DNA from 3 places in the Pseudarthrobacter siccitolerans genome. Region 2 is predicted to be linked to each of the others. Evidence: riboswitches for the same ligand, from Rfam matches in the RefSeq annotation. Region 2 holds a riboswitch; each other region holds the start of a gene.

What was found. A riboswitch is a leader RNA that binds a small molecule or an ion and turns the genes downstream of it on or off. The one in region 2 is predicted to bind thiamine pyrophosphate.
Region 1: another riboswitch for thiamine pyrophosphate. It lies ahead of QFZ36_RS05560 (FAD-dependent oxidoreductase); the one in region 2 lies ahead of thiC (phosphomethylpyrimidine synthase ThiC).
Region 3: another riboswitch for thiamine pyrophosphate. It lies ahead of QFZ36_RS10915 (ECF transporter S component); the one in region 2 lies ahead of thiC (phosphomethylpyrimidine synthase ThiC).

What each region holds. Positions count from the first base shown of each region.
Region 1 is NZ_JAUSXB010000001.1:1,185,440-1,191,165, reverse strand. Features, by position in the region: gene QFZ36_RS05570 (RNB domain-containing ribonuclease) at 1-831, opposite strand, end outside; gene thiE (thiamine phosphate synthase) at 916-1,653, opposite strand; TPP riboswitch at 1,681-1,799, shown strand; gene QFZ36_RS05560 (FAD-dependent oxidoreductase) at 1,794-3,173, shown strand; gene thiS (sulfur carrier protein ThiS) at 3,170-3,406, shown strand; gene QFZ36_RS05550 (thiazole synthase) at 3,409-4,218, shown strand; gene QFZ36_RS05545 (4a-hydroxytetrahydrobiopterin dehydratase) at 4,275-4,613, shown strand; gene QFZ36_RS05540 (hypothetical protein) at 4,681-4,983, opposite strand; gene QFZ36_RS05535 (DUF3107 domain-containing protein) at 5,023-5,247, opposite strand; gene QFZ36_RS05530 (TetR/AcrR family transcriptional regulator) at 5,299-5,726, opposite strand, start outside.
Region 2 is NZ_JAUSXB010000001.1:857,749-863,474, reverse strand. Features, by position in the region: gene QFZ36_RS04130 (alpha/beta fold hydrolase) at 1-538, shown strand, start outside; gene thiC (phosphomethylpyrimidine synthase ThiC) at 525-2,369, opposite strand; TPP riboswitch at 2,364-2,471, opposite strand; gene QFZ36_RS04120 (amidohydrolase family protein) at 2,552-3,634, shown strand; gene QFZ36_RS04115 (VOC family protein) at 3,737-4,612, shown strand; gene QFZ36_RS04110 (hypothetical protein) at 4,726-5,166, shown strand; gene rpsP (30S ribosomal protein S16) at 5,371-5,726, shown strand, end outside.
Region 3 is NZ_JAUSXB010000001.1:2,324,899-2,330,624, forward strand. Features, by position in the region: gene QFZ36_RS10900 (UDP-N-acetylglucosamine 1-carboxyvinyltransferase) at 1-342, opposite strand, end outside; gene QFZ36_RS10905 (energy-coupling factor transporter transmembrane component T family protein) at 1,404-2,204, opposite strand; gene QFZ36_RS10910 (ABC transporter ATP-binding protein) at 2,201-3,754, opposite strand; gene QFZ36_RS10915 (ECF transporter S component) at 3,754-4,377, opposite strand; TPP riboswitch at 4,441-4,580, opposite strand; gene QFZ36_RS10920 (heme-degrading domain-containing protein) at 4,653-5,195, shown strand; gene QFZ36_RS10925 (hypothetical protein) at 5,272-5,481, shown strand; gene QFZ36_RS10930 (DUF4383 domain-containing protein) at 5,561-5,726, shown strand, end outside.

The DNA of each region.
Region 1 (5,726 bases), 330 kb from region 2:
GTTCAGGGAGCGCTCGTCCGGGGACGGCATGGTGCGCAGGATGCCCACCTTACCCGTGAGCATGAGGCGGGCGGCCGTCATTCCCGTCAGCAACGAGATCTGCGCGTTCCAGTCCTCCACGGGAAGCTGGGGAGCGGCGTCAATCCGGTAGCCGCCGTCGGGCAGCTGGACGATCTCCTGATCGGGCATGTTCAGGCTGGCGCCCCCGCGGGCCCGCTCCAGCTCCACACGCTTGAGCCCCACCTCTTTGAGGAGCCGCAGCACCGGCGGGGCGGTCCCGGCGTCGAGTTGGGCCTGCGCGCCCTTGTAGCTGAGCTTGGCCCGGCTGCGGATACGTGCCCGCCGGACGGCGGCAGACGTGACCTCGGCGGCACCGTCGAGCCGGAAATCCCAGACGAACGCAGAGCAGTCCTGGTCAGGAAGGAGGCTGCCGGCCTGCTCACTGATGATTTCCGGATGCAGCGGGATCCGTCCGTCCGGGGCATAGAACGTCTGCCCGCGGCGGCGTGTTTCCGCGTCCAAAGGTCCGCCGGGCGTCACGAACGCCGGCACATCCGCGATGGCGTAAAGCACGTGGTACCCGTCGGCGTCGGGCTCTATGAACAAAGCCTGGTCCAGGTCGGTGGAGGACGCAGGATCGATAGTGACGAACTCGACGGCGGTCAGGTCGTAGGCGGGAAGCTGCAGGGCTTCCACGGCTGCTTTGGCGTCCGCCACGGCCTCGTCCGGGTACGGGCCGGGCAGCTCCAGCTCGGCGCGCAGCGCACCAAGTGCCGCCTCGAGCGCGTTTTTGTGCTCGTGGACGTTGGGAGCCAGCCGATGGTGTGACACGAAAATCAGCCTAACTCGAATTCCCGCCATAATGCAGGCATCCTGGCCGGGAGCGGACCAGTGCGAAACGCTGCGTCAGGAGCCTCAGGTAGCGGGGGCGTCCAGGGCGGCAAGGAGTGAAGCGGCGGCGGCTGCCGGATCGTCGGCTTCCGTGATGGCGCGGACCACCACGATCCGCCGGGCGCCCGCTTCCACCACTTGCTCCACGTTGCCGTGGTCGATACCGCCGATGGCAAACCAGGGGACACCGCCGTCGGCCTGTCCTTCCTGCGCCGACGCGCGCGCAGCCCCGGCAGCGTACTTCACCAGCTCAAGCCCCACGGCGCTCCGTCCCGGCTTGGTGGGGGTTGCCCACACCGGGCCAACGCAGAAGTAGTCCAGCCCCGCCGGACCGGCGGCCGCGGCGAGGGCGGCGTCCACTTGCGCGGGAGCGTGGCTTGACAGGCCGATGGCCGCGTTGCCGTTGAGCAGGGTGCGGGCGGCGGCCAGGGGCAGGTCCTTCTGGCCAATGTGGAACACCGGTGCCCCGGACAGCACCGCGATGTCCGCCCGGTCGTTGACAGCCCACAGCCTGCCATGCCGCTCCGCGGTTTCCTTCAGGACGGCCAGGAGCTCCAGCTCCTCGGCGGCCTCGATGGATTTGTCCCGGAGCTGGATGATGTCCACTCCGCCGGCAAACGCGGCATCCACGAACTGCCCGAAATCGCCGCGGTCCTTCCGGGCATCCGTGCAGAGGTACAGGCGCGCCGTGCTGAGGCCATTGCTGATCTTGGTAGTGCTGAGGACATCGGTTGCGGCGGCAGGAGTGTGGGACACATTCATGGGGGCAAGCCTAGTTCCTCTACACTTGCCTCGTACTGCGGGAGCCTGCGGCAGCTGTCACAAAGCGCCGGGCTGAGAGGGCGTCAGAGCCGACCGCTTGACCTGATCCGGCTAGTACCGGCGTAGGGAAGGAGACACACTTGGGCGCACCATCCAAGCCCGGCGCAGCGGAACAGCTATCTGCGCCTGCCGGCGCCATCCGCGCCGATGTCGCCGTAATCGGCGGCGGAGTCATCGGCCACGGCATCGCCTGGGAGGCGAAACGCTCGGGACGTTCCGTGGTGCTCATCGATGACGCACCGGGCTCCGGGGCCAGCTGGGCTGCCGCCGGAATGCTGGCCCCCGTCAGCGAGCTGCACTACCAGGAGGAGGACCTCCTCGAACTGATGCTGGACGCTTCGGCCCGCTGGCCCGCATTTGTTGCCGGCCTCCGCGTCGCATCAGGTGCTGATCCGGGATACATCACGACGCCGACCCTCGCCGTGGGCGCCGACGCCGCCGACCGCCGTGCGCTGATGGACCTGCGCGCCGTGCAGCAGGCCAACGGACTCACCGTGGAACCCCTCACCGTCCGCGAAGCCCGCAAACGGGAAGCGCTGCTTAGCCCGGCCATCGCCTGCGCACTGGACACCCCGGCAGACCACCAGGTGGACCCGCGGCTGCTGGTGGACTGCCTCCGCCGCGGCCTCGCTGACTCCGGCAGCGGGAACGGAACCCGCAACGAAGGTCCCGTCAGCGGGATTGGAGGAAGCGGCACGGCAGCAGCCGGCGCCGTCGACGGCTATGCAGTGCCGGAGAAGGCACAAGCGCTGCTGTGGCAGGACGGCGCGGTTGCGGGCGTTCAGCTTGCCGGCGGGGGAACCGTGCTTGCCGGCGAAACGGTCGTGGCGAACGGGCTGCACGCTGCAGAACTGGAGTCCCTGCCCGAGGGCCTGCACCTTCCGCTGCGGCCCGTCTATGGGGACATCCTGCGGCTCGCAGTGCCCCCGCATCTGCGGCCGCTGGTGACGTCCACCGTCCGGGGGCTGGTGCATGGCGTTCCGGTGTATATCGTTCCGCGCCGGGACGGCACCGTGGTGATCGGGGCAACGCAGCGCGAAGACGCACCGTCCGCCGCCGGCGCAGTTTCCGCCGGCGGCGTCTACCAGCTCCTCCGCGACGCGCAGGTGCTGCTTCCCGCCGTCGCCGAACTTGAACTCCTGGAGTGCACCGCCCGGGCACGCCCCGGAACGCCGGACAACGCACCGCTGCTGGGCCGGGTACCCGCCCCGGACGGCGCGGGCCAGGCTGGCAAACACGTTCGCGGCCTCATCATCGCCACCGGGTTCTTCCGCCACGGCGTCCACCTGGCGCCGGCCGCCGCCGCCATCTGCCGGGACCTCCTGGACGGCCGCGAGGACCCCCGCTGGGCGCCCTTCAACCCCGCCCGCTTTGCCGGCGCCGCAACCGCCCGCGCCGCAACCACCCCCCTCCCAACAGGCCGCCTGAGCCACCAACCGCAGACAAAGGAAACAGTATGAACATCACCTTGAACGGAACGCTGCACCCCGTGCCGGACGGTGCTTCCATCACGCTGCTCGTCAGCCAGGTCACCGGCCGGCCCCTCGGTGCAGACGGCCAGGCCACGGACGGGCAAAAACTCGGCGTGGCCGTGGCACACAACGCCCAGGTAGTACCGCGCAGCCAGTGGTTCGCCACCGCGCTCGCGGACGGCGACGAGGTTGAACTCGTCACGGCTGTGCAGGGAGGCTGACCATGAGCGAAACCACTACCGCTGCAGCCCCCTCCGTGCTGCAGGATCCGCTGGTCATCGACGGAGTGGAACTGGAATCCAGGCTCATTATGGGCACGGGCGGCGCGCCCAGCCTCGACGGCCTGGGCGCAGCGCTCCTGGCCTCCGGCACGGGCCTGACCACGGTGGCCATGCGCCGCTACTCTCCCGCGGAGACGGGCTCGCTGTTCCAGCTGCTGGTGGACCACGGCATCCGGGTGCTGCCCAACACGGCAGGCTGCTTCACCGCCCGGGACGCCGTGCTGACAGCCGAGCTGGCCCGTGAGGCGCTGGAAACCGACTGGGTGAAACTGGAAGTCATCGCGGACGAACAGACCCTCCTGCCGGACGCCGTCGAACTGGTGGATGCCACCGAACAGCTCGTCAACAGGGGCTTCAAGGTGTTCGCCTACACCAACGACGATCCTGTCCTGGCCCTCCGGCTCGAGAACCTCGGGGCCACTGCAGTGATGCCGCTCGGGGCGCCCATCGGTACGGGCCTGGGCATCCTGAACCCGCACAACATTGAACTGATTGTGTCCCGGGCCTCGGTCCCTGTGGTCCTCGACGCTGGAATCGGCACCGCCTCGGACGCCGCCCTGGCCATGGAGCTGGGCTGCGATGCCGTCCTGCTCGCCACGGCGGTCACCCGGGCACAGAATCCTGCCCTGATGGGGGAGGCCTTCAAACACGCAGTCATCGCCGGTAGGCTGGCGAAAGCGGCCGGCCGGATACCGCGCCGCGAACATGCACTGGCGTCGTCGGCCATGGAAGGCCGGGCAGAGTTCCTGTAGGCCTTCCGGGTTACCGGCGGCAGCCCAAGCCAGCGCCCGACGGAAGAGGAGCAGCCATGGCCGCCACAGACGTGCTTACCCCCGAACGGCTCGAGGACGCCCTGGCCGTCCTGCCGCACTGGCGCTACCACGAGGGCGCCCTCGTAACGGTGTACAAGATGCCCACGTCGGCTGCTGCACTCAAGCTGGTTGCCGCCGTCGGGCGCCTCGCCGAGGAACAAAACCACCACCCGGACCTGGACTGGCGGTACAACAGGGTGTTCCTCCGCTACACGTCGCATGATGCCGGGGGAGAGGTCACCGCCCGCGACGTGGGGGCGGCGGAGGCCGTGAGTGAAGCGGCTGCGGCGGTCCATGCCGTTGCGGAGCCGGCCAAGCATCCCGCCGGCGCCTAGCCCGGCTTAAACGCCCGTGACCACTGCCGGCGGCAGTGGTCACGGGTACTTGCGTGAGTTCTTGAGGCTAGAGCTTCAGCGCCGCAGTAAGCCGTTCCAGATCCCGTTTGGCGCGGGTGCGGCCCAGGTAGATGACGGCCGCCACGGCCGCCGCTGATCCGATCACCATAGGGAGGACCCACGGCATCCAGGTCAGCCCTGGCCGGTAACCAAAGCCAGCGGTCACCAGGATGATCCAGCTCAACGCGCCCACACCCACGGCAACTCCGGCCGGCACGCCAACGCCGTATTTTGTGTGGCGTTTGTCGTTGGCCCAGACGATGAAACCTGCGGCAGCTGTTACCAGCACCACGATGGTCAACGAAAGCATGGCCCTCCTCTGAATACTCGCCTTGTTAGAAGGTGCGGGCTAGAACTGGCCGAACCCTACGCGGCGGACTTCTTCAGCACCGATTTCCACGTAGGCCAGTGCCTTACCGGGAACAATGATCAGGCGTCCCTTGTCATCCTTCAGGCGCAGGTCGCCGCCGTTGCTGATGGCTTCCTGGACCACCTTGGCCACCGAGTCTGCATCATCATTTGACTCCAGCACAATTTCGCGGCCAACGTTCTGAACGCCGATCTTAATCTCCACAGGGGGCCTCCCAGCCAGTTCACGTTTCTCGGGTTATGTCTTATTTGTAGTCTAGGACTCTTTGGGGAAGCGAGAGATTCCGCGCCAAGCTAAACGGTAGATGAGGTCACTGGCCACATCGAGGTCCAGATTGCCGTCCGTTTCCAGCCAGTACCGGGCACTGACGTGGGCCATGCCGGCAAGGCCGCGCCCCAGCAGCTCTGCCTCCAGGTGCGGAAGCTTGGTGTCTTCTGCGATGACGCGGGCAATGGCATCGGCGAAGGTCCGGTTGAAGGTTTCCAGCCGTGAGCTGACATCCGGATCATTGATGAGGTCTGACTCGAACACCAGCCGGTGGGCCTGGTCATCGTTGGCGATGAACTGGAAATAGGCCCTCATCACGGCCTGCACCCGTTCGTCGTTGTCCGTGGTGGAGTTCAGCGCCCCCAGCATCAGCTCGGTCAGGGAGGCCAGATGGCTTTCGAGCAGGGCCAGGTACA
Region 2 (5,726 bases):
CAGGGGCGCCGCCGGCGGGCATGTTGTGGCCCATTCGCAAGGCGCTGTTGCGGCCATGATGGCCGCCGTCGAACGCCCGGATCTGGTCTTTTCCCTGACGCTGGTGGAGCCGGCCTGCCTGTCGCTCACCGCCGAACTGCCGGCCACCGCGGCCCACATCAGCCTCATGCGGCCCCTCTTCGACGCCCGGCACCAGATGAGCGACCAGGACTTCCAGCGGGAGTTCGTCCGGCGCGTCTATGCCACGGATCTGCAGCAACCGGCCACCGCCGAGGAAAAGCGTTCCGCCAGGCGGCTCCGGCTGCAGGCCCCGGCCTGGGAAGCCGCGCTGCACATCGTTCCCGGCGTGCCCACCCTGGTCCTCACCGGGGGATGGGAACCGCTCTACGAGGAGATCGCCGGGTACCTGCGGGAGACCGGCGCCCTGCACCGCACAGCGGCGGGAGGGCACCGGCCCCACGACTCCGTGGAGGGGGACCGCATCATCCGGTCCTTCATCCGGGACGTCAGCAGGCTGCAGGCGCCTAGGGCGTCCTGACGCCCTGGCTCCCGGCGGGAACGCTGAGCTCCGGCAAGTAGACCTTGCCGCCGGCGGCCAGGAATTCCTCGCTCTTTCCGCGCATCCCCGCCGCAGCATCGGCCAGTGCCGCCTGCGACGCCGCGGAACCGTATTCGTCCCGGATATCCTGGCTGATCCGCATGGAGCAGAACTTGGGGCCGCACATGGAGCAGAAGTGGGCTGTCTTGGCCGGTTCGGCGGGCAGCGTTTCGTCATGGAAGGCCTCGGCCGTCACCGGGTCCAGGGACAACGCGAACTGGTCGCGCCAGCGGAACTCGAACCGTGCCTTGGACAGCGCGTCATCGCGTTCGTGCGCACCGGGGTGGCCCTTTGCCAGGTCCGCTGCGTGGGCTGCGATCTTGTAGGTGATCACCCCGGTCTTGACATCGTCCTTGTTGGGCAGGCCCAGGTGTTCCTTCGGGGTGACGTAGCACAGCATGGCCGTACCGTAGCGGGCGATCTCGGTGGCACCGATGGCCGAGGTGATGTGGTCATAGCCTGGCGCCACGTCGGTGACCAGCGGCCCCAGTGTGTAGAACGGCGCGCCCTTGCACAACTCCTGCTGGCGTTCCACGTTCTCCCTCACCAGGTGGAACGGAACGTGGCCGGGGCCCTCCACCATCACCTGCACGTCGAATTCCCACGCGCGCTGCGTCAGCTCAGCCAGCGTGTCCAGTTCGGCAAACTGCGCCGCATCGTTGGCGTCCGCCGTCGCCCCCGGCCGCAGCCCGTCACCCAGGGAAAACGCGACGTCGTACTTGGCGAAGATTTCGCAGAGCTCGTCAAAGTGCGTGTAGAGGAAGTTCTCCTGGTGATGCGCGAGGCACCAGCCGGCCATGATGGAACCGCCGCGGGACACGATGCCCGTCACCCGGTTGGCCGTCAGGGGAACGTACCGGAGCAGGACACCGGCGTGGATGGTCATGTAGTCCACGCCCTGTTCGCACTGCTCAATCACGGTGTCGCGGAAAATTTCCCAGGTCAGTGCGTTCGCTTCGCCGTTGACCTTCTCGAGGGCCTGGTAGATGGGGACGGTCCCGATCGGAACAGGAGAGTTGCGGATGATCCACTCTCTCGTGGTGTGGATGTCGTCACCGGTGGAAAGATCCATCACGGTGTCCGCACCCCACTGGGTGGCCCACTGCAGCTTGTCCACCTCTTCCGCGATGGAACTGGTGACCGCCGAGTTGCCGATGTTCGCATTGATTTTCACCAGGAATGCCTTGCCGATGATCATCGGCTCGGACTCGGGGTGGTTGATGTTGTTGGGGATGATGGCCCGGCCGGCAGCTACTTCACTGCGAACCAGCTCGACGTCGCAGTTTTCCCGCAACGCCACAAACCGCATCTCCGGGGTAACAACACCCTGCCGTGCGTAGTGCATCTGCGTCACGGTCTTACCGTCGACGGCGCGGCGGGGCACCGGCCGCGCCCCCTTCCACTCCGCGCTGGCCGCCCCGCGGCGGACAGCCGAGCGGCCGTCGTCGAGCAGGTTCCGCCCGCGGCCGCCGTAGGTTTCCGTGTCGCCGCGGGCTTCGATCCACTCCGAGCGGAACGGGGTGAGGCCGCGGACGGGATCACTGCCCGGCCCGGCGGTGCGGTAGACGCGAAACGGCCCGTTGGGCTGGCCATTCGGTGAATCCGCCAGCGCTATCTCCGTGACCGGCACGCGGATTCCGGCCGCCTCGTCTTCGATAAACGCCAGGGAATGGTTCTTCAGCGACTGCGTGACAGGAGGCTGGTCCTGGCCGCCGGCCGCCGCGCCGGACGGGTTTTGGGCAGGGTTAAGCTGTGCATTTGATGTACTCAAGGAATACTCACTTCCTTCGCCGGCATTACCCGGACAGGTTCAACGGTCGCAGGCTGCGTCAGCCCGATCTCAGCCCCTGCAAGGGCACCCGTGTGGTCACCAAGAAGCTACCACAGCAGGGAGCGGGGCCCGTGTCACATCCGGCAGTGCTAGCCTGTCGGGGCGGGAAAAGAGGTAAATCCATGGCAGAAATCATCCAGTTCGACGGCGCCGTGCTGACCGGCCCGGACACCGAGGCACGCGGGCTCTGGTCCGTTGACGGCAGGCTTACGTTCCGCCGGCCGGCGGGGGAACCGGACAGGATCCTGGACGGCTGGGTACTGCCGGGGTTGGTTGACGCCCACTGCCATATCGGCCTGGGACCCGGAGGCGCCGTCGACGAAGCGACGGCGGAAGAACAATCAAGAACCGACCTTAACGCGGGCGCGCTGCTGGTCCGGGATGCGGGTTCCCCTGCCGACACCCGCTTCCTCCAGGGCAGCCGCCATGCCCCGGTGCTGATCCGTGCCGGGAGGCATGTCGCCAGGACCCGCCGGTATCTCCGGGGCTTCGCCGAGGAAGTGGAACCCGACGGGCTGGTCGAAGCCGTACGCAAGCAGGCACGCGACGGCGACGGCTGGGTCAAGCTCGTGGGGGACTGGATAGACCGCGGCGCCGGTGACCTGGCGCCGTCGTTTCCCGCCGCCGTCGTCAGGGACGCCGTCCAGGCTGTGCACGACGAAGGCGCCCGGATCACTGCTCACTGCTTTGCCGAAGAAACGCTGGACCAGATGCTGGACGCGGACATCGACTGCATAGAACATGCCACCGGACTGCTCCCGCGGCACCTTCCGCGGTTCGCTGAGCAGGGTGTGCCCATTGTGCCCACGCTCATCAACATCGCCACTTTTCCGGATATCGCGGCGCAGGCGGAGCCCAAGTTCCCGCGCTACGCCGCCCATATGCGCGCACTGTGGGAATGCCGTGCCCAGCGGGTGGCAGAGGCTTTCGAGGCCGGCGTGAAGATCTACGCCGGCACGGACGCGGGCAGCGTCATCCGGCACGGAAGGATCGGAGACGAAATCCTGGCCCTCCACCACGCCGGACTGCCCGTCACCGCCGCGCTGGACGCGGCATGTTGGGGCGCCCGGGAGTGGCTCGGCGCCGAAGCGCTCACCGAAGGTGCCCGGGCCGACGTCGTGCTGTGCGCGGAAGATCCGCGGCAGGTTCCCGAAACGGTGCAAAGGTTGGCCCACGTGGTGCTGGGAGGACGGATCGTTCGCTGAGGCGAAAAGTCCCGAAAGCTACTTGGAATAAATTGAAGCTTCAAGTAATTTTAATAGTGACAGGCCCACCACCCCGACGGGCCACAGCACCGGGAGTTTTCAATGACTGCACAAGCCGCAACCCAGGATCTCCTTCCTGCCGAACTCACCATGGGCACCGTGATGCTCAAGGTGGGCGACATGAAGGTCATGACCGACTACTACCAGCGTGCCCTTGGGCTTGAGGTTGTTGCCGAACAGGACGGCGGGCTGTACCTCGGCCGGCTCCGGAAGCCATTGGTCCACCTTGCGCCAGCTCCGGGGCTGAACCTTCCGGGCAGGGGAGAAGCGGGCCTCTTCCACACCGCGCTGCTTTTTGAGAACCAGGCCGACCTCGCCGCCACCATCGCCACGGCCGCTCAATTCGAGTCCCGCTCGTTCACTGGCAGCGCCGACCACCTGGTCAGCGAGGCCTTCTACTTCAATGATCCGGAAGGCAATGGCATCGAGCTCTACTGGGACCGTCCGAGGAGTAACTGGTCATGGAACGGTACGGACGTGGTCATGGACAGCCTGGCCCTGCCGCCGCAGCGCTACCTGGAGCAGCACCTCACTGAGGAATCCCTCGAGCGCCAGCGTGGAACCGTGGCGGGAGTGGGCCACGTCCACCTCCAGGTGGGCGACGTCCAGCAGGCCCGCGACTTCTACGTCGGTATCCTCGGCTTCGAAAAGACTGCCGGCTGGCACGGGCAGGCACTCTTTGTTTCGGCGGGCCGCTACCACCACCACATGGCCATGAACGTCTGGAACAGCCGCGGCGCCGGTCCCCGCAAGGATACCTTGGGCCTTGGCGAGGTGCTCATCGAGGTTCCGTCCGGAGACGACGTCGGGGCGCTGGCTGACCGGCTGAAGGTCGCCGGGGTGCCCGCGCACCACACCGGTGCGGAGCTGAGGTTCGAGGATCCCTGGCGCAACAACATCCGGGTCTCTGTCCGTTAAGGCCGCCGTGGCCGGACAGCCGGGGCCCGTGTACTAGGCTGAAACCCGAACGGCGGGGCGGCGGATTCTGCCTCCCAATGTGCCGGACCGTCAACGGAATGAGGGTAATTCCCATGGGCTTCACCGAGATCTTTGTCGCTGACCATGCGGGTGCGCTGAAGCGCGCCGGGGTGCTGGACCAGGGCAGCAGCGCGCCGGCCGGCCAGGCAGTCAGGATCGAGGGAATCAGCGACTTTGAGGTCGAACAGCTCGGGGACCTTGCCGGTACAGCCGTGCACGCCGGCGGAGCAGACTACGAGCTGACTATGGTGGATGTGGCGAGCGATTCACTGCTGGCCGTCCCGCCTGCCATGGTTCGTGCCCTGGCGGACCTGCTCTCGTATGAAACCGAAGGCGAAGGCAACGTCCTGGACGACGTTGCCGAGCAATGGGCGGCCCAGGACGACATGCCGTTCGATGCGGCGCAGGCCCGGACCTACGTGCAGCAACTGGCCGAACTTGCCGGCGCCGTCGATGAGTCGGAGCGCACCGGCCTGTACGTCTGGTCCGCCTGACCTGGCTCCCGCTTCCTTCGGGCAGCGCCGGATGCGCGCCAAGTCGAAATCCGGGCGCTGATCTGGCACAATAAACAGGTACTCGATCTGCGTGGCCCCTCTCTCCGCGTCCGGATCTTGTCCTTCGAACCCGCAAGTACGGCCCGCCCCACGGGTGCAGAACGCCGGGTTCACCCCCTTTCTGAAACAGGAGTGACCACAAAAGTGGCCGTAAAGATTCGCCTTAAGCGCTTTGGCAAAATGCGCGCACCGTACTACCGCATCGTCGTCGCAGACTCACGCACCAAGCGTGACGGCCGCGCCATCGAGGAAATCGGCAAGTACCACCCCACCGAAGAGCCCTCATACATCGAGGTCAACTCAGAGCGTGCCCAGTACTGGCTGTCCGTCGGCGCCCAGCCGTCGGAGCAGGTTGCCGCGATCCTCAAGATCACCGGTGACTGGCAGAAGTTCAAGGGCCTCCCGGGCCAGGAAGGCACCCTGAAGACCAAAGCTCCGAAGGAAGCCTTCGTTGCCCCGGAAAAGGGTTCCGTGATCATCCCGGAAGCCATCACCAAGAA
Region 3 (5,726 bases), 1.5 Mb from region 2:
ACGGCGAAGAATAGTGGTGCCCCGGTTGATGAGGCTGGCACACAGCAGCGCGACACCTGCATTCTTGCTGCTGTTGACGTCCACAGCACCGGAGAGGGTCCGCCCGCCCTCCACCCGGAGGTGCGTCATTTGGGGTTTACCCACGTTGACGATGCTTCGGCCGAAAATTGTTTCGAGGCGCTGGATCATCTTCAGGCTCAGGTTCTGCTTGCCCTGCTCCATCCGGGCAATGGCACTCTGGCTGGTGCCGAGCTCCGAGGCCAGCTGTCCCTGGGTCCAGCCCTTCTCGCTCCGGGCATCCCGAAGCATGGCGGCAACGTGTTCCGTGGTCTCTTGCGTCATGGAGGCAATATATCATAAATGAGCTATGGCGGATCCTGGGAGAGCGCAAAAGCGGCAATAAGAGAACGTTTACCCACTACATGCGATAGAAATGGAACACTCTCCGTTCTTGACCCCGCCCACTGCGCCGGGGACACCGTAAGGACCTCTTCCTTCAGTGACCACGGAGGTGGCCCATTGCGGACGTCACAAGGCACGCGAACGCCAGCCGCCTGGGCTGCTTTGATGCTCGCCGCCCTGCTCCTGGTCCCTTGGCCGGCTTCCGCATCACCCTCACCGGGAGAAGGCACCCAGTCGCTCCTCGGCAACGATATTTCGTGGCCCCAGTGCAGCAAGGACCTTCCCACGAGCCAGGCGTTCGCGATCGTGGGCGTCAACAACGGCCTAGCCAACACCACCAACCCATGCCTCGCCAAACAGCTCACGTGGGCAGCGTCGTCATCCGGCGGCACACCGCAACCAAAGGTCTCCCTTTACGTCAACACCGCCAATCCGGGGAGCGCAGGCTCATGGTGGCCCACCAGCGATGAATATCCCGCCGGCACCCCGGTCCATAACCCCTACGGGCCCTGCAAGGCGAAGGACTACGGCAAGGCCTGCGCCTACATGTACGGCTACGCGAAGGCTTGGGATGACGCCTACATCCGCGGGATCAGCCAACCCTCGGATTACATCTGGTGGCTGGATGTGGAAACCGGAAACAGCTGGTCCACGGCAGACAAGGACGCCAATCGCGCAGTCCTGGAGGGCATGACGGACTTCTTCCGCAGCATCAACACCAAGGGAGTGGGCATCTATTCGACCGGCTCCCAATGGAGCCAGATCGTGGGAACCATCAGCAGTTCGAGCAACCTCTACTCACTGCCGAGCTGGCTGGCGGGGGCGCGCACGCAGACCGGTGCCAAAGGCAACTGTTCCAACCCGCCGCTGGCGTCGGGCGGCCGGGTCACGCTCACGCAGTTTGTGTCGCGGGTTCGACTACGACTATTCCTGCGTCTGAGCCCGCCCTGCGCCGCCCGCATATGCACCTGCACCAGCCGGACAAATCAGGCTTTGGCCGGTCAGCTCCCCAGCCACACCATGTTCCAGGTTCCTGCCCATAGTGCGGTAGCAAAGGCAGCACCGGCCATCAGCACGCCACCGCCCAGGACCCAGAGATCCAACCTGCTATACGTAGACTCCCGCGCCCAGGTCCGGGTTTCCCCGCCAAACCCGCGCGCCTCCATGGTCACCGCCAGGCGTGACGCGCGGCGGATGGCCTGAACCAGCAGTCCGAAACTCTGCCCCAGCGTCGCCTTGATCCGCTGCAGCGCGCTGCCCCGCGAGCCCACCCCGCGGGCACGCCGGGCCATGCCGATGGTTTGCCACTCTTCAGCCAGCAGTCCCACCAAGCGCATGGCCGCCAAGGTACCCAGCACGAACCGGTGCGGCAACCGGGCCTTTTGCGCCAGTGCGTCGGCCAGGTCAGTAGGGTCCGTGCAGCTCATCAGCAGCACCGCCGGCAGCGCAATCGCCAGCCCGCGCAGCATGAACCCGGCCCCCAGCTCCAGCGAGCCTTCGCTCATGGTCCAGATGCCGACGTCGATCAGCGTCCTTCCGCTGTCCGGCGCCAGGATGGAGGTGCTCCAGCCGCCCACGGCCGCGGCGATGATCAGCGGCCACCCCCGCTGCCACAGCAGCGTGAGGGTGAGGCCGGCCAGCGGGAACAGCAGGAGTTCCGCAGCGAGGGCCACGGAGGCGGACACCCAGTCGATGGACAGTGCCAGCACAGCGGTCACCAGGAAGACGGCGGCGAACTTGCTCAGCGGATTGGCCCGGGTCAGCAGGGCGCGGTTTCCCTGCAGGTTCAGCTCCCGCCTCATGATGCCACCGTCTGCGCCGCAGCGATTCGCAGCTCCGTCCCGCCCAGGGCCGCCGTGAATTCGGCATCATGGGTCACCGAGACCACCGCAGTCCCGGCGTCCAGCAGTTCGGACAGGAACGAGGCCAGCTCGGCCCAGGTGTTGGCGTCCTGGCCGAACGTGGGCTCGTCCAGGACCAGGACCTGCGGATGGGCAGCCAGGACCGTAGCCACGGAAAGCCGCCGTTTCTCACCGCCCGAGAGCGTATACGGGTTGGCGTCAACGAGCTCCGTCAGCCGCAACCGCTCCAGCAGCTCGTCCACCCGCTCCATGCCGTGACCCAGATGCCGGGGGCCAAACCGGAGTTCGTCCAGCACCTTCCCCGTGACGAACTGGTGCTCGGGCTCCTGGAAAACGGTGCCCACACGCTCGATCAGTTGTTCCGCCTTCCACTGGAAAGGATCAATCCCGGCACCGCGGCTGAGGGCCAGGGTGGCGGAGACCTTGCCGGCAACCGGCTCAAGCAGTCCGGCAAGGGTCAGGGCGAAAGTTGATTTTCCTGCGCCGTTGGGTCCCGTGACGGCCAGCGCCTGTCCGGCCCGGACCTGCGCGGTAATGCCTTGCTGCACGGGCATGGGCGGCAGCCTCCGGAAACCCTTGCGGCGGGCCCGTTCACGCGAGACCGCCAGTTCCTCGGCGGCGAGCAGGAGGTCGCCGGTTCCGGAAGCGGGTTCCGCCCGCCGCCGGGTTTCCGGGACATAGCCGGGCACCCATACCCCGGCAGCGGCCAGCATGCTCCGGGCCTCACTGAACACGCGGTCCGGCGGCCCGTCCAGAAGCACAGCTGGATCGGTGGACGAGCCGGGCTGCAGCACCACAATCCGGTCCACCAGGTCCTTCCACACGGACACCCGGTGCTCCACCACCACCAGCGTCGCCCCGGTCTTCTCGAGGCAACGCCCCACGGCGTCGCGGACCTCGATCACCCCCGCGGGGTCCAGGTTGGCCGTCGGCTCGTCGAGGAGGATCAGCCCGGGCCGCATGGCAAGGATGCCCGCGAGCGCAAGCCGCTGTTTCTGCCCGCCGGACAAGGCCGACGTCGGATGGTCCAGCGGCAGGTGGGACAGGCCGACGTCGGCCAGCGCCTCGTGCACGCGGGCCCAGATTTCGTCCCGGGGCACGGCAAGGTTCTCCGCGCCGAAGGCGACGTCGTCACCTACGCGTGAAAGGACCACCTGCGTCTCGGGGTCCTGCTGCATGAGGCCGGCGCGGCCCCGCTGCTCGCGCGGGTAGGCTCCGCCAACCAGCAGCGAACCGGACTCGTCGGAATCGCCCGCCTCGCCGCCGTCGTCGTTTACATCGCCCAGGACCCCCGCCAAGGCATGAAGGAGGGTGGACTTGCCCGCTCCGGACGGGCCGAGGAGGAGCACGCGCTCCCCCGGTTGGATGTCCAGGTCAAGGGCACGCACCGCGGGTTTGGCCCTGCCGGCATGCCGCCAGCCCCAGCCGCGGGCGCTGATGGCGGCCGGGCGCGCCGCAACCGGAGTCCCGTGCTGGGAGGTAGCGGTCATCAGGAGAAGACGGGCTCCGTTGCTGCCTTCCGGGAGGCGAAGGAGCTCAGGACCCCGGTCTTCGCGAGGCCGCGCGTGGCGACCCAGGACAGTGCGCCGGCAATGATGGCGCCCGAGATGGCCGTGAAAATGATGTACGCCAGCTTGTCCCCGCCCGAGTAGGCGATGTTCCAGCCCCACGGCGCGAAGGAATCGTTCAGGCCGCAAAACAGCCCGGCGCCGGCCCCGGCAAGCAGGGATACCGGCAGGTTGAACTTCCTGTACACGAAGATGGCGAAAATGATCTCTGCACCCAGGCCCTGGACGAAGCCGGAGAAGAGCACGGAGGCGCCGTACTGTGACCCCATCAGCAGTTCACCGGTGGCGGCCACGGTCTCGCAGAACAGTGCTGCGCCCGGTTTGCGGATGATAAGCATGCCCAGCGCGGCCGGGATCATCCAGCCGCCGGCGATCAGGCCGGTCAGGGGCGGGTAGACGGCGTTCATGGGGGCCGAGACTGCGGCGGCCCCCTGGGACCAGGCCCAGAAGATGACTCCGCCGGCGATGGCGATCAAGGCTGCCACCACGATGTCCACAACGCGCCAGGACTTGCTGGTGGTCTTCTTTACTGCTGTTGTTGCCATGCGATCCTCCTGAGGAACAGGAGGGGAAAGTGGACCGGCCGGCGCTGCTGCCGCGGCCGGACACACTTCGAGAACTCGACTCCCTTGCGCCGGTACTAACCGGATCAGGTTCGAGGGTCTGCGGCTGTCCGCACTCTCAGCGCCCACCTGCGGATCCTGGCATGGCCAGAACTGCCGACGGCGGCGCTCCCCTGTCGTTGAATGATTCTGTAGGTAAAACAATGCCCTGATGGGCGTGGTCCAGTTTACACCGGAGGAGGGGTAGATTGTGGGCCATGACTGCCAATTCGCGGGATATGACTGAGTTCGATCCCGACTCGGATGACACCCAGCCGGAAGGCTCCCTGCAAACGCTCATCGCCCGGATCGAGGGTGAAATCCGCGAGCTCCAGTTCCCCCGGTTCTCCATGGACGATGCGCTGAACCTGGGGCTGTTGCTGGTGGAACTGGGCAAGGAGGACCAGCTCCCCATCGCCATCGACATCACCAAGGGTGAACAGGTCCTGTTCCATGTCGCCCTGCCGGGCGCCACCCCGGACAACGAGCACTGGATCCGGGCCAAACAGCGTACCGCTGCCCGGTACGAGGTGCCGTCCCTGCTGGTGGGGCTCCGCGGACGGCTCCGCGGCGGACGGATTGAAGACCAGGCCTGGTTCGATCAAAGCCGGTACGCAGCCCACGGCGGCTCCTTCCCGGTCTATGTCACGGGGGTGGGCGCGGTAGCCGCCGTGACTGTTTCGGGGCTTCCCCAGGTGGAGGACCACAACATGGTGGTTCGGGCCCTGCGCGAAGTCCTTGGTTCCATGGGCGCGGACTGACGCCGGGCGTGGGTGAGATCGGACGCGGGGAGAGATCAGGCCAGAGCTGACGTCGGGCTTTGGCGGGGAGGGCACCATGAGCGGTCCCGTGGAGGAGAACCTGGTGCGGGCGGCGGTGGACAAAGCCGAGGACGAGATGATCTTCATCGGCCCGGACCACCCTTACTACCCGCTGCTCGCGGAACTTGTGGCCGCCGTCGGGATGGCCTGGCAGCAGGGGTACGAGCAGGGCCGCCACGGCGGGCGCCACCCGAACCCTTATACGTGGAACAGCCCGGAGGAGTGAGGGCGGGCGGGAAGCGTGCTTAGCTTTTATTAGTAATCATGCTTACTATGTTGTTCCCGGCTTTTGAGGAGTACAGGTTATGGCGGTCAGCACCCAGGCCACCGCAGCGAGGACCGGCCTGCAGAAGGCCACCCGAGCCACGGGCGCAATTTTCCTGCTGCTGGGAATTTTGGGATTCATTCCGGGCGTGACCGCCAACTACGGTTCCCTGCGCTTCGCGGGGCCCGGCTCTGGAGCGGAGCTGT